Regions from separate parts of the Solibacillus sp. genome, predicted to be linked through region 1. Evidence: predicted binding sites of a transcription regulator. Region 1 holds the regulator's gene; each other region holds the start of a gene.
The links. The regulator LexA, encoded in region 1, represses DNA repair genes until DNA is damaged. The targets are predictions, from matches to a motif close to CGAACATATGTTCG.
Positions count from the first base shown of each region.

Region 2: ABS917_RS10200 (carbohydrate kinase) is a predicted target of LexA. The motif match lies at 1,173-1,186, and genes of this name have one in related genera.
Region 3: addB (helicase-exonuclease AddAB subunit AddB) is a predicted target of LexA. The motif match lies at 1,687-1,700, and genes of this name have one in related genera.
Region 4: ABS917_RS16280 (YhjD family protein) is a predicted target of LexA. The motif match lies at 1,637-1,650, and genes of this name have one in related genera.

Region 1 covers NZ_JBELZM010000002.1:197,930-201,147, reverse strand. Annotated here, with positions in the region: gene ABS917_RS03120 (YneB family resolvase-like protein) at 1-647, opposite strand, end outside; gene yneA (cell division suppressor protein YneA) at 634-981, opposite strand; gene lexA (transcriptional repressor LexA) at 1,142-1,765, shown strand; gene ABS917_RS03105 (gamma-glutamyl-gamma-aminobutyrate hydrolase family protein) at 1,850-2,545, opposite strand; gene ABS917_RS03100 (5' nucleotidase, NT5C type) at 2,661-3,206, opposite strand.
Region 2 covers NZ_JBELZM010000008.1:154,900-158,117, reverse strand. Annotated here, with positions in the region: gene ABS917_RS10205 (pseudouridine-5'-phosphate glycosidase) at 1-68, opposite strand, end outside; gene ABS917_RS10200 (carbohydrate kinase) at 68-1,156, opposite strand; gene motB (flagellar motor protein MotB) at 1,334-2,086, opposite strand; gene motA (flagellar motor stator protein MotA) at 2,070-2,870, opposite strand; gene ABS917_RS10185 (aminopeptidase) at 3,062-3,218, shown strand, end outside.
Region 3 covers NZ_JBELZM010000009.1:15,233-18,450, forward strand. Annotated here, with positions in the region: gene addB (helicase-exonuclease AddAB subunit AddB) at 1-1,644, opposite strand, end outside; gene ABS917_RS10295 (TVP38/TMEM64 family protein) at 1,772-2,395, opposite strand; gene ABS917_RS10300 (PDZ domain-containing protein) at 2,535-3,218, opposite strand, start outside.
Region 4 covers NZ_JBELZM010000019.1:57,078-60,295, reverse strand. Annotated here, with positions in the region: gene ABS917_RS16295 (LLM class flavin-dependent oxidoreductase) at 1-552, opposite strand, end outside; partial or broken gene ABS917_RS16290 (DUF3219 family protein) at 559-838, opposite strand; gene ABS917_RS16285 (hypothetical protein) at 849-1,004, opposite strand; gene ABS917_RS16280 (YhjD family protein) at 1,131-1,502, opposite strand; gene ABS917_RS16275 (histidinol-phosphatase) at 1,772-1,963, shown strand; gene ABS917_RS16270 (LysE family transporter) at 2,199-2,828, shown strand; gene ABS917_RS16265 (amino acid permease) at 2,813-3,218, opposite strand, start outside.

The sequences.
Region 1 (3,218 bases):
AGTCGCTCCATATATTCAATATATCTTCTATGTACGGTCGCTTTACTGATAGAAATTCCCAAACCCGACAAAGTCGTAGCAATTTCCGCAAATGTTAAACCTTTCTGGCGAAGCTGAACAATTTCTTCGACAGGCACTTCTTTTCGTTCACGCCCTTCAATATTGCCACGATTTTTTAAATTATTTTGCGGCTGGTAGCCATTTTCTACAGCGCGGCGCATTCCCCGGCGGATTTTTGCATTATGCATACGGCGCTGATATTCTTCTACAATCGCCAAAATTTCAAGCAGCATTGTATCCATTTCGTTTAATATGACTGGACCTGCATCGTTTAATGTATATACTGTCGCTTCATATTTTTGCAGTAGGTGAAGCACTGCCATACGGGCATTTCCTCGACCTAAACGTGTCTCGTCCTGTACAAATAATGCTTTAATACCGTACTCTTTCATATAGTCAAGCATATCGAGCAATCCGTCTCGATCGACATCATATCCACTATGCTGATCCATGAAAATCTCCACATCTTTATAGCCGAATGTTTTTGCATATTTTGTCAGTTCTTCCTGCTGACGCACTAGTGATGTTTCCTGAGTATTTTTATCCGTACTGACACGGCAATAAATTACTGCTTTAGTTTTTATCATTGTTCCCTCTCGCTACTTTAATCGATTGCATATCGGAGGATTCATTCAGCTGAGCAATGTATTGTGAATCTTTTTCTACAGGTACAACCAATACTTGTCCTAAAACAACTTTTTCATCCAGCATTCCGTTTTCCTTTTTTACTTCATTGATCCAATCATGCTTAGCCATTTTACCACGATATTGTTCTGCCAACGACCATAAAGTATCACCGTGCTCTATGCTTACGTGTTCGTATAATTCAATTTTATCATCCTGCATCATGAATAAAGCAATCATAAGTATAGAGAATAGTAGAAACATTGATGTGAAGCCATTTAATTTAATTCTTTTCATTAGAAAAACCCTCTTTCGAATGTATGTTCGGAATATTTGTTCTCATAATAATACGAACATATGTTTTTGTCAACCGTTTTTTCGAACTTATGTTTGCATTCGTGTTCGCATACTGCTATACTTACTTTAAGAAAAATAGCATGATAAAGAGGTGAGTTAGTTGACACAAAAAATTTCAAAGCGGCAGCAAGCTATTCTAACTTTTATAAAAGAGGAAGTTCGTTCTAAAGGCTATCCGCCATCAGTTCGCGAAATTGGAGAAGCAGTAGGTTTAGCTTCCAGTTCAACTGTCCACGGGCATTTAGCTCGTTTAGAAAGTAAAGGGCTTATCCGTCGTGATCCTACAAAGCCGCGTGCCATTGAAATATTGGACCAGGAAGAGATGAACATTGCGAAACAAGGTGTCATTCATGTTCCGTTGATCGGTAAAGTTACAGCTGGTCTGCCTATTTCCGCAATCGAGGATATTCAGGAATATTTCCCGTTGCCGGATGCTTACGGCTCACCGGAAGAGGAATTGTTTATGCTTGAAATTATGGGAGAATCCATGATTGAAGCCGGTATTTTAAATGGGGATTATGTTATCGTTAAAAAAACGTCTACTGCGAACAATGGAGAGATTGTCGTAGCAATGACGGAAGACGATGAAGCGACTGTCAAGCGCTTTTACAAAGAAAAAACTCATTTCCGTCTACAGCCTGAGAATAGCTCAATGGAGCCAATCATTGTCAACCAAGTTTCTATTTTAGGTAAAGTAGTCGGCCTCTATCGAAATATCCATTAATTATTAAGCTTGCCATTCTAATATAATCGGCAAGCTTTTTATTTTTAAAACAAAAAGCCCAGCCGCGAATGACTGAGCCTATATTTATTTATTGCATGCTTCTACAAAACTGTTAAATAAGCGCTGTGCATATACATCCCCGTTTGGAGCCAATTCTTCCGGATGCCATTGCACCGCGACACAATATGGATGCGATTCATGTTCAATCCCTTCAATGATGCCGTCCTTAGCGACAGCCGAAACAACGAGCCCTTCCCCGAGATTTCCAACCGATTGATGGTGAAATGTATTTACACGAAATGAGTCTTCTTTAAATATTTCTTTAAATTTTGGTGTTTTTACTTCAACGGTATGTGCCAATTCCCCGCGCTTTGAAGTTTGTTTATGTAAAATTGTGTTTTCTACTTGTGATGGTATATCCTGAATGATCGTCCCCCCAAATGCGACATTCATAATCTGTTGTCCGCGGCAAATACCGAGAACAGGCATTTGTCTTTTAAAGGCTTCATTCATTAATAAAAGATCGCTGTCATCCCGCTTTCGTACAACACTTCCGATATGACGGTGCGGCTCTTCATTAAACAACAACGGATCTATATCCGCTCCACCAATTAATACGAGGCCATCAATTAGATTTAATAATGCATCTACGTTTTCTTCTGTAGCATTCGGTATACAAATCGGAATACCTCCAGCTTGTTCAATGGAAGTTAAATATGCGTTGTTAATATCCAATTTCTTGTCAAAATCATACATTGTTAATCCAATAATCGGTTTCATTCTTTTTATCCCCTTATAGTTTGTAGATAATTCCAATAATTTAAATTATACTATTTCGTTATACTAAATGACTACAAAAAATAAAAAAGGATTGCACAACCGCAACCCTTTATTTTTATACAATTTCCATTTGTTTTATAAAATACTGTTTTATTTCTTTCCAGTTCTGAACACGTATGAAACATTCTTCTGATCGATTGTACGGCATCGAATACAATATGCCCGTTCCTTTAAATGCTGCAAGCTGGCGTGGGCTGTCATCAATTAAATAATCGGTATGTATTACAGCTTTATTTCCGCAAAACACAATGTTCTGTGTTTTAATAAAGGGTAAATGCTCCATCAGCCAATCGTATTTCGCTGTAAATGAACCCGGTACATCCATTGCAGCTGTCGCAATAAAAATTTCATAATGCTCCTGCAGTTCCTGAATGACTTCAATTGCATCTCCATCCAGTACTTTTAAATCTCTGAAATAGTCAGGCTCATTTAATAAAGCAAATAATTTTTTTGCATCTTCTCGAGGCAAATCACGCTGTGTCGTCATAAGAAACTCTTCATCTGTAAAATTTGTTCCGAAATTCTCGTTATACGTAACACGTAATTTCGAATAAAAATCTGCTAGCACCTGATCCATATCGATAGCAATACTTTTTTTCATGTAATAAGCCTC
Region 2 (3,218 bases), on a different contig from region 1:
GCGACGATTGGTAAGCCTTTCTCTTTCGCTTCTAATACCTCTTGTGAATATGATAAATATTGTTCCATTATAAATTCCTCCATTCAAGTAAGTTGTCCTTTGTTAAATCATCACGTACAGTTTTATCCGATTGCAATGTTTTTGATGCATTTATCAACCCGAGCTGGATTGCTTCATCAAGCTTTTCGTCGTTTAATACACCATGTAAAAATGCACTGACAAAAGCGTCACCCGCACCTGTAACATCTACAATATTTCTAGTTGCAATGGCCTTGTAATGTACTACACTGCCTTCTTTGCCTACCATTACTCCGTGTTCGCCTAAAGTTAGAACAACATGCTCCGCTCCTTTTTGCAGCAACATGTTTACAGCCTTTTCATAATGACTGAATGTATCCAGCTTCATATTTAAATAACTTTCTGCTTCATCACGATTGCAAATAAAGTAACGGATACCGTGCAGATCCTGCGACATGTTCTTCATCTTAGGTGAAGAAACAGGGATAACCGCCAATGCAATATTACGCTCTAATGCGAATGTCCTGATATATTCTACTGTTTCTAGCGGGCTGTTTAAGTCAATGACAATACAGCTGGCATTTTGTAATATCGCTTCATGCTTTTTTAGAACACTCGGCAACAACTGATCATAAATCGCCATATTTGCCATCGATATTACTAGTTCGCCCATATTATCTAGTACTGCTGTATAGGAACCTGTATTATAATCGCTTAATTTCTCTACTAAATCCACATTCATCATACTCTTACAATTTTGTTCAATAAATGCGCTATCATGATCTTCACCCATTACAGAAATAAGGGAAACACGGTTGCCTAATCGCCCTAAGTTTTCTGCGATATTACGGGCTACACCGCCTACCGATTCTGTAACAGCAGCAGGATTGGAAGTCCCTAATTGAACATTTTGCTCAATAGTGAATTTACGATCGATATTGGCACCACCAATTGCAATGATTTGATTTTTTTCCGGCAAAACATACGCGCGTCCTAAAATTTCCCCTCGTTTTATAAGCGACGAGATCATATTGGCCAGCGCCGGCCTGGACATTCCAAGTTGTTCCGCCATTTCCTGTTGTGATAAGTAGGGATTCCTTTTTATTAATCGAAAAATTAATTTTTCCTTTTCATTCAACTTCATCACCTCGAATCAAACATTTGTTTATTATTATAAACTTTTGTTTATAAAATGTCAAATTAATACTAAGTTTTTTCATCCTGAGTAGTATGGAAGTAACTTCTTCTTTTATGAGCTATGATATTTAATAAAAAAAGCTGTTCAGAAGGTTTCCCTTTCCAAACAGCTTTTTTACTATTCCACAATTACATCGCCATTTTCTGCTATACGTGGCTGTACGAGCACTTCAACACGGCGGTTTTTAGCTCTGCCTTCCTCAGTATCATTCGTAGCAATCGGCTGGAATTCTCCAAAGCCTTTTACACTGAAGTATTTGGAATCAAGCCCTTCATTGCCCGAGACGATTTCCTTCATGAAATTTACTGCACGCATTACTGACAGATCCCAGTTAGAATCAAATTCAGGTGTCTTAATCGGTACATTATCTGTATGACCTGTAATGACAATATTACGCGGTGGATCAAACATTAATAATTTAGCAAGCTCGTCAGCAATTGTTGCATATTCCGCTTTAACATCCGCTCGCCCCATATCGAATAAAATACTGTCCCGGATTGTTATTAATAATCCTTCTTCTGTCATTTTCGTTTCAAACTGGTCTTCCAGCTCATTAATTGCAATAAACTCGTCCACACGGTTTTGCGTTTCATGGAGGCGCTCCTGATCCTCCATATATTTTGATAATCCTGTTGTTGAATTATCAGGTGGTTGTATGACAGATGAGTTGTCCATTACACCTGTGCCACCGGTAAAAATATTACTGAATACTGCAGACATTTGCTCTAATTTCTTCTCATCCACTGAGCTCGATGCAAAAAGTACAATAAATAATGCCAATAATAGAGTTAATATATCTGCATAAGGAACTAACCAGGACTCGTCAATATGCTCCTCATGCTTTTTATGTCTTTTACGCTTCTTTGCCAAGGCCACCCGCCCCGCTTTCGGTAATTTGCTTACGTTCTTCCATCGTTAAATATGAAGCCAGCTTCTGCTCGATCACACGGGGTGCTTCACCTTCAAGTACGGATAAAATTCCTTCAATCATCATTAGCTTTTGCTTAACTTCTACAGCAGATTTACGTTTTAGCTTGTTGGCAAAGGGATGCCATAAAACGTAACCTGTAAAAATCCCCAATAACGTTGCAACAAAGGCCGCTGAAATGGCGTGTCCTAATTTATCAATATCGGACATATCTTTTAATGCAGCAATAAGACCTACTACAGCACCTAATACCCCAAGTGTCGGTGCATATGTACCTGCTTGCGAGAAAATGCCTGCACCACTTGCATGGCGGTCTTCCAGCGCTTCAACTTCCTCTGTTAATACATCGCGAATATAGTCTGCGTTTTGACCATCAATCGCTAATGTTAAACCATTTTTTAAAAACGGATCTTCAATTTCAGCTGCCTTGCTTTCTAATGCCAATAGTCCTTCACGACGAGCTAAATCAGCCCATTGCGAAAACATTTTGATCAAGTCGATATCACTTGCGAGTTTTGTTTCTGAAAATAAGATTTTAAAAAGCTTTGGAATTCTTTTTAATTCCTTCATCGGGAAAGCGATTGTAACTGCAGCAATCGTACCAAAAATAATAATTAAAATCGCAGCAGGGTTTATTAACACTTCCGGTGTAACGCCTTTTAAAAACATCCCTACTAACAGGGCGATAAAGGCGATGATAACCCCAACAACTGATGATATATCCATATGTAGTACCTCCAAATTACGATGTCTTTTCTTATTTCGGTATATTTAAATTTTTATTAACTTCCTTTACACTAGTTATAAGAAGATTTTTTTATTTTTGACACATTATTGTTCTTTTCTAAGCTGGAATATGACTATTAATGTGTCGGGAATTAACTAATTTTTATGATAATTATTGGAGGAATGAATCAATGAATACTATGTTCGAAGCAAATTTAACGAAATACGCAGAACTAGCAGTAAAAATCGGTGTCAACATTCAGCCGAATCAATATTTGTATATTGCAGCTTCTATTGAATCGGCACCGTTTGTACAAGCAGTGACAAAAATCGCTTATGAAATTGGAG
Region 3 (3,218 bases), on a different contig from region 1:
ATGAATCCAGCCATTCCAAGCCTGTTCATGCTCCAGGGACTGATGAAGTGAATCGGTCTGCTCTTCCTGCTCCTGCATTTTTAGCAGCTTCTTATAAATATCAAGATGCTCCATAAACTCATACAGTGCCACTACAATTTCACGGCCTGTCTTTTTGCCTTTCAACCGGTTCTGCAATGCCAGTACCGGCTCCCTGATTAAGTCTCGTACTGATTTCAAAAGTTGCTCATGCTCCAGCTCATCTTCTGTCTGAACCGCATTTACTTTTTCCAGTGATTTAAAACGGCGATAATGCCATACTTCATCTTTCATCCAGCGGTCATGGACAATTCCTTTTGCGATGACGAAGTTTTCCATAATATCCGCTCTGTCCCGCATTGCGACTAAATTAGCTCCATAAGGGAAAAACAGATCGGTTTTAATGCTTCTGAAAACCGGCTCATATTTCCAGTTTGTCGTAATAATCTCCAGTACGGATCGACTGAATTCGATAAGCGGGTGATAAAGCATCGACCGCTTCTCATTTGAGAAGAACGGAATTTCGTATTGGGTAAAGGTCGTTCCGATAATTGCATCATATACATCTGCCTGGCGGTACATTATCCCGATATCTTTATAACGAAGCCCCTTTTCCAGTACAAGCTGTTTAATTTCCTGGGCAATACCTTGCACTTCTGCGCGCGGGTTTACACCTTCCAATATTTTCGTATGTCCCGTTGATTCGACTGGTGTATCCGTAATTTTGTCGAAGCAATGTTCAATATGCAGCAAGTCCCGATTTGTCGCACGGTAGTTTACTTCTAAATGAACTCGCGGCTCCTCTTCAATATCAATTCCTCGTTCGAATCGTAATTTCTGCAGCTCATTCTTTATTTTATCGTAAGTCATCGCAGCTCTGTAAAACACGGAGCCTTCCAGTAAATCCATTTGCGGGTCTTCCATCGGTAGTACAATTGTTACACGTTTTGCATAAATAAGAAGCTCTTTTAAAATGGCAAATTCCTGTCCATTAAATGAAACAAATCCATCCAAATATATGTGGGTATCTCGCAAGCTTTCCATTTTCGGAATACGTTCAATTAACAGCGGGAAATAGCCAGCTCCATCAATATATTCGATCCCGATGCGCTCATGCAGCTGCTTTAAAATAATGTTCAGATCATGCAATTTATGAAGCAGTACTTCACTTGCACCGTTTAATTTTAATGATTCAATCAGCGGGTCAATTGTTTCCACATCGATATGATATTGACTGAATTCTTTTAAAATCTGCTCGACTTCTTTCGTAAAACCGGGTTTACCTGCCGCTCGTCTAAATAGCAGGAACTCTTCCTGATGTTCTTCCAAAATACGTCGTAACAGCATGCGGTACCCTGTGCCGTCAATGCGTTCGTGGGCAATACCGCCTTCATTTTGCAGCACAAACCAGGCCAGCCGTTTGAATGTCATAACCTGTGCACGCATCATTCCTTCAATGTCATAATTCGTCGTCAGCTCATATTCCGTTGTAAACGACATTTGGTCAGGAACTAATATAAAAATTGGATGTCCAAATATATTTGTTTTTAAGTCATCGACAATCTCACGGTGAATCAACGTTGTTTTCCCCGTGCCTGCCCGTCCTGTTATAACTCGTAACGTCACAATTCCCACCTCACTTATATATCTTCCTTCTATTATAATATAAGAATACTTGTTCGTGCATTAATTGCAATCATACAAAAAAGCCCTGTCTTTTCACTATTTGTAAAAAGCCAAGACTTATAGTTTTTCATTTATGTTTTCGTAACTTCCCGATCTCTCGCAAATCTCTTTCCACACGCTTATTTAAAATATTTTCAATCAATTTGCCGATTCCCCAAATGATTAAAATAATGACAGCTGAAATAATAAGTTTTGCAGGAGAGGTTAAAATATCACGTAAATCACTGCCTAAATAGCTAATTAAAAAGATTAAAATGGGTTTTGAAATAAGGAGTGTCAAAAAATAATATTTCTTTTTAATATTGGATAAACCAGCAACCGTATTGACAACGACAACAGGTGTAAACGGCAGACATAGCAGAACAAACAGTGGTGTAAATCCTCTAATATCCACCCAGTTAATCAGTTTTTTAACTTGTTTCTGTTCTTTAATCCGGCGGAAGAGACGGTACTTTCCGAACATGCGAATCATGAGGAAGAACATGTATGATCCTGCTACCGTTCCAAGCCAGGACAGTAAAAATCCCCAAAACAAACCGTATGCTGCGGCGTTGGCAATAATTATTACGAACAGCGGCAATATCGGTATAAATGATTCTAAAAATGTTAATAAAATTCCGAAAAACGGGCCTAATAACTTATATTTCTCTACAATTGTTTCTATATTATCGATTGTCAGCCAATCTAACATAATCAATCACCCCTACCAAAAACGATAAAAATTCCTGAAGTTATACAATGCTGTCTAGTACAATTTAATCTTAACATAATTTGTTTATACCCGTTTTAACCAAAAAAAAGAACCTCGTATTACCGAGATTCTTTTGAAATTAACTAACAACTAATAATCCAATTTTGTGATTATCATCACGATGGACCACATGCTGGGCAAGACGTAATTCGCCTGAATGATCAAGCACTTCCAAACGACAATGGGCAGCATTGATCTGCAATGCCTTATACAAATCTTCTTCTGTAAAAACATCTTGTCCATTTACACGCTTAATAATTTCACCTGCAACAAGTCCCATTTTCTCTGCAGGAGAATCCGGTAAAATGCCGGCAATCATAACACCTTTATCACTGCGTACAACGGCGTAACTGTTACGGTCCTCTGAGCGACTATAATGAATGCCGATAATCGTACGGGAAATTGCCCCTAATGCTAATGCAGCAGCACCTAGCACCGGCAGGAAATAAGCGGCCAATCCGACGATCAGCACAAATTGCCCTATCATGATAATCGAACGTCCCATTTGAGGATATACATTCATCGGCAGCTTTTGGCGCACCATTTGCTGGAATCCGATAATAAACGGGAAAACAATGATCGAAAACTGTTCTGCTCCGATCGTAAATTGTGGCCAATAAGGCGCAAAATTTTGAATGCCTTCACCCGGAATAATAGTAAAGACAGGTAAAATCCAAAGCTGTTTACTAAAATAGCCTATCCCATTTAATCCACGCTTTGTTTTCTCAACAATCGGTGAAGCAAAACGGGCACCATAACGGCG
Region 4 (3,218 bases), on a different contig from region 1:
CAATCCATTTTCCGCTGCGAGTAAAGCACTTTTCTTACCAGTCCCTAGGAGCCAAGGTAATGGCGGATTTTCAGGTATGGGAGAAGCCGATAACTTTGAATATTCGTTATTCTTTGGAAAATCATCATCTAAAAAATAAAGTAGGTCTCTCAATATGTAAGGAAAGTTCCCAACATTTTTTATAAAGTTACCAGACAAAGCAGTCATCGCTTCAGCGGATCCGCCTGGCGCTCGTCCAATTCCTAAATCAATTCGATTTGGAAATAGTGTCGCTAACGTATTAAAGATCTCAGCAACTTTAAATGGTCGGTAATGAGGCAATAAGACTGCGCCAGATCCTATACGAATTCGATTCGTGTTAGCTCCAATGTAGCTTAACATCACTTCAGGTGCAGGGCATGCTAGTCCAGATAAATCATGATGTTCGGCAATCCAGTACCTTGTATATCCTAGTCCATCCCCTGCCTGTGCTAATTTCATTGACCAATTTAATGCATTCCCAGCAGTTTGATTTGAAGAGATAGGTGATTGATCCAATATGCTTAATCTCATTAAATTTCAGTCCTTTACTTCCACTAAAGTCAATTTATACTGTCTTACCTGATCTTTTTCATACAGATTTGTAATAGATGTGGAGTAGTTAAATATCGTTCCTCTAAACATTATATCTATTTCGGGAATCTTAACGTCAAATGTTCCATTGTAAAGTTGCAATGTCATGATATTCCTTGCTTGTCACGTCAAAAATGACTGAGACTTTATAGAGCCCATTTACTTTTTCTTCTTTATAGCTATTTAATTGAATTGCTCTTTCATCTAAAATTATTTTACTGACCAAGAAATCACCCCTATTCTTTGCAAAAATCTACAAATTTTTTTGCCTGTATTAAAGACATCCCTGTTTGTTCTCTCACAAACTTCACCGCTTTAACTTCACCGACTGACTGTATTTTCCCTTTTACTAAGGTAATCAATTCCTCGTTATAGATTTTAGTATAATCCATTTTTTTCGCCCCCCTATGTAATAATTATAGTATACTTGGCGGCAGCCTTTATAGAATCGAGCCCCATTGTTGAAGAACGATATGACTCAATGACCAGATTACAATTTTATTGAAGAAAAGCGGACTTTATTTCCTGTCGGCGGGTGTTTGGTACTTCATTCCTAATATACGTTTCATTTCTTCGCTCACCCAGTTGCGTAAAGCAATGTTTCCATAACTTCTCGTTTCATCGTAACCCCTAAACAATATAAAATAATAGGTCATATAATCATCAGATTTCTGCTTTTCTATTTTACATCCTTTCTTATATAAAAAGTCCCTTAGCTTTTTAAATTCAAGAAAGGTTTCATTAATTTTGGAATCGTACCATTCTTCCAGTACGTCTCTCATTTTTAATTCGGAAATGCAATCCCTATCACGCTCGAGTGTTTTTAAAAATAATTCCAGTACAATATACCGGTGAATATCATCGCTAAATTTCATGAATTCTTTATGCATTTTGACCACTCGCTTTTCTGATTGTTGGACATACCGCTAAGAATTGATGTTTGTTTTCCCACCGTCTTTCTTCAACTATTTATAAGTTGTTTTCCAATAGCGGCACAAATTTTCCCTACTCTCTATTTTATACAGGAACACTTGTTTGTATGCGTGATTTGTGTATGTAAATTGGATTTATCCACCTCAAGGAAAAACTTTCAACTGAAATTTGAGTATTTTTAAAGCTGTTTAAGCCATTCTAACTTTTGTTAAGGAGGTGAGTTGCTGTGGAAAATAATAACCTTAATATTAAACGTCAACGAAATAACAATAATAATAAGAACAATAATAATGAATTTGAATTTGGTGAAGATTTCAACTTCGACAATTTAAATGATCAAAATCAGATTAACCGTAACAACAAAAACAACAACATTAACTTTAATAAGAACAACAAAAATAACAACAATAACAAGTAATATTACTATTACAGTCTCCCTATAGGGGAGATTGTATTTTTTCCTTTGTACGAACATCTTTAATGGTTGAGTTTGCAAGATTCAAAGTGACATTAAAAATACCTCTATTTACAGCCCTTTACCTTTCCACTGGTATAGGGCTACTTAGTTATTGAAATAAAATCCATTTTTATAGTTGTACAAGTCACCCTTTTTGAATAAGATGCACAGACATCATTTTAAAGGAGGGCTATTTTTGAACTCAATAGCTGCTTACATTTTTTTAGGTGTATCCTTAGCTGCGCCTATCGGTCCTGTCAACGCAGCGCAGCTAGATACAGGAATTAAAAACGGTTTTTTTCATGCGCTTATCTTTGGCATCGGTGCATTGACAGCTGATATTTTGTACATGATAATGGTTTATTTCGGCATTGGCCAAGTTATTGAATACTCTCCAGTAAAAGTATTTCTCTGGTCATTTGGTTGTTTTGTTCTTACATATTCCGGGATAGAGAATTTACTTTCTCTACATAAGATTGAGATAGCTTTAAAAACCAATAAAAAAACTACTCGTCTTAGACATTCCTTATTAACAGGCTTTCTCATGTCACTATTGAATCCGCTAACTATCCTTTTTTGGCTTGGAATCTATGGTTCAGTTCTTGCGGAAACAAACAAAGTTACTACGGATAATCAAATAATTGTCAATAGCCTGGCCGTCATCCTTGGAATAATGTTGTGGGATACGCTGATGGCCGCTATATCCAGTGGAGCCCGCAAATTATTATCGACCGGATTCATAAATACGATTTCCATCATCTCATCGCTTGCAATGATCGGATTCGGTATTTACTTTGGTGTTCAGGCTTTTCAAGCATTATTTTGAGCTTCTTCCTTCTTCCATTTTTTTCGCATAAAAAAGACTATACTACCGATTACTGCGAGAAATACTAAACTTATAAAAAAGCCTGGACGACTCGTCTGATGTAAAAGTGTTCCGCTAACTGCAGAACTGATTAGTAATATTCCAATAATTCTTTTCACTTTATCGAAAGTAGTCGTCTCAACTAACCTCGGGTACATGACTAAAATAAACAGCCAGTTGTAAAGTAGCATTAATGCTGCAGCAGTCGTTATATATTCGTATACTTTATCCGGCAGTAATAAGGACGTAATGATAGAAAGTACAAGCCCCAAAGATGTTAAAGCAATTGCAGGTAATGGCATTTTGAGCTTCTTTTTCTTTTGTTTACTGAAGATTTTTGGAGCGTCTCCG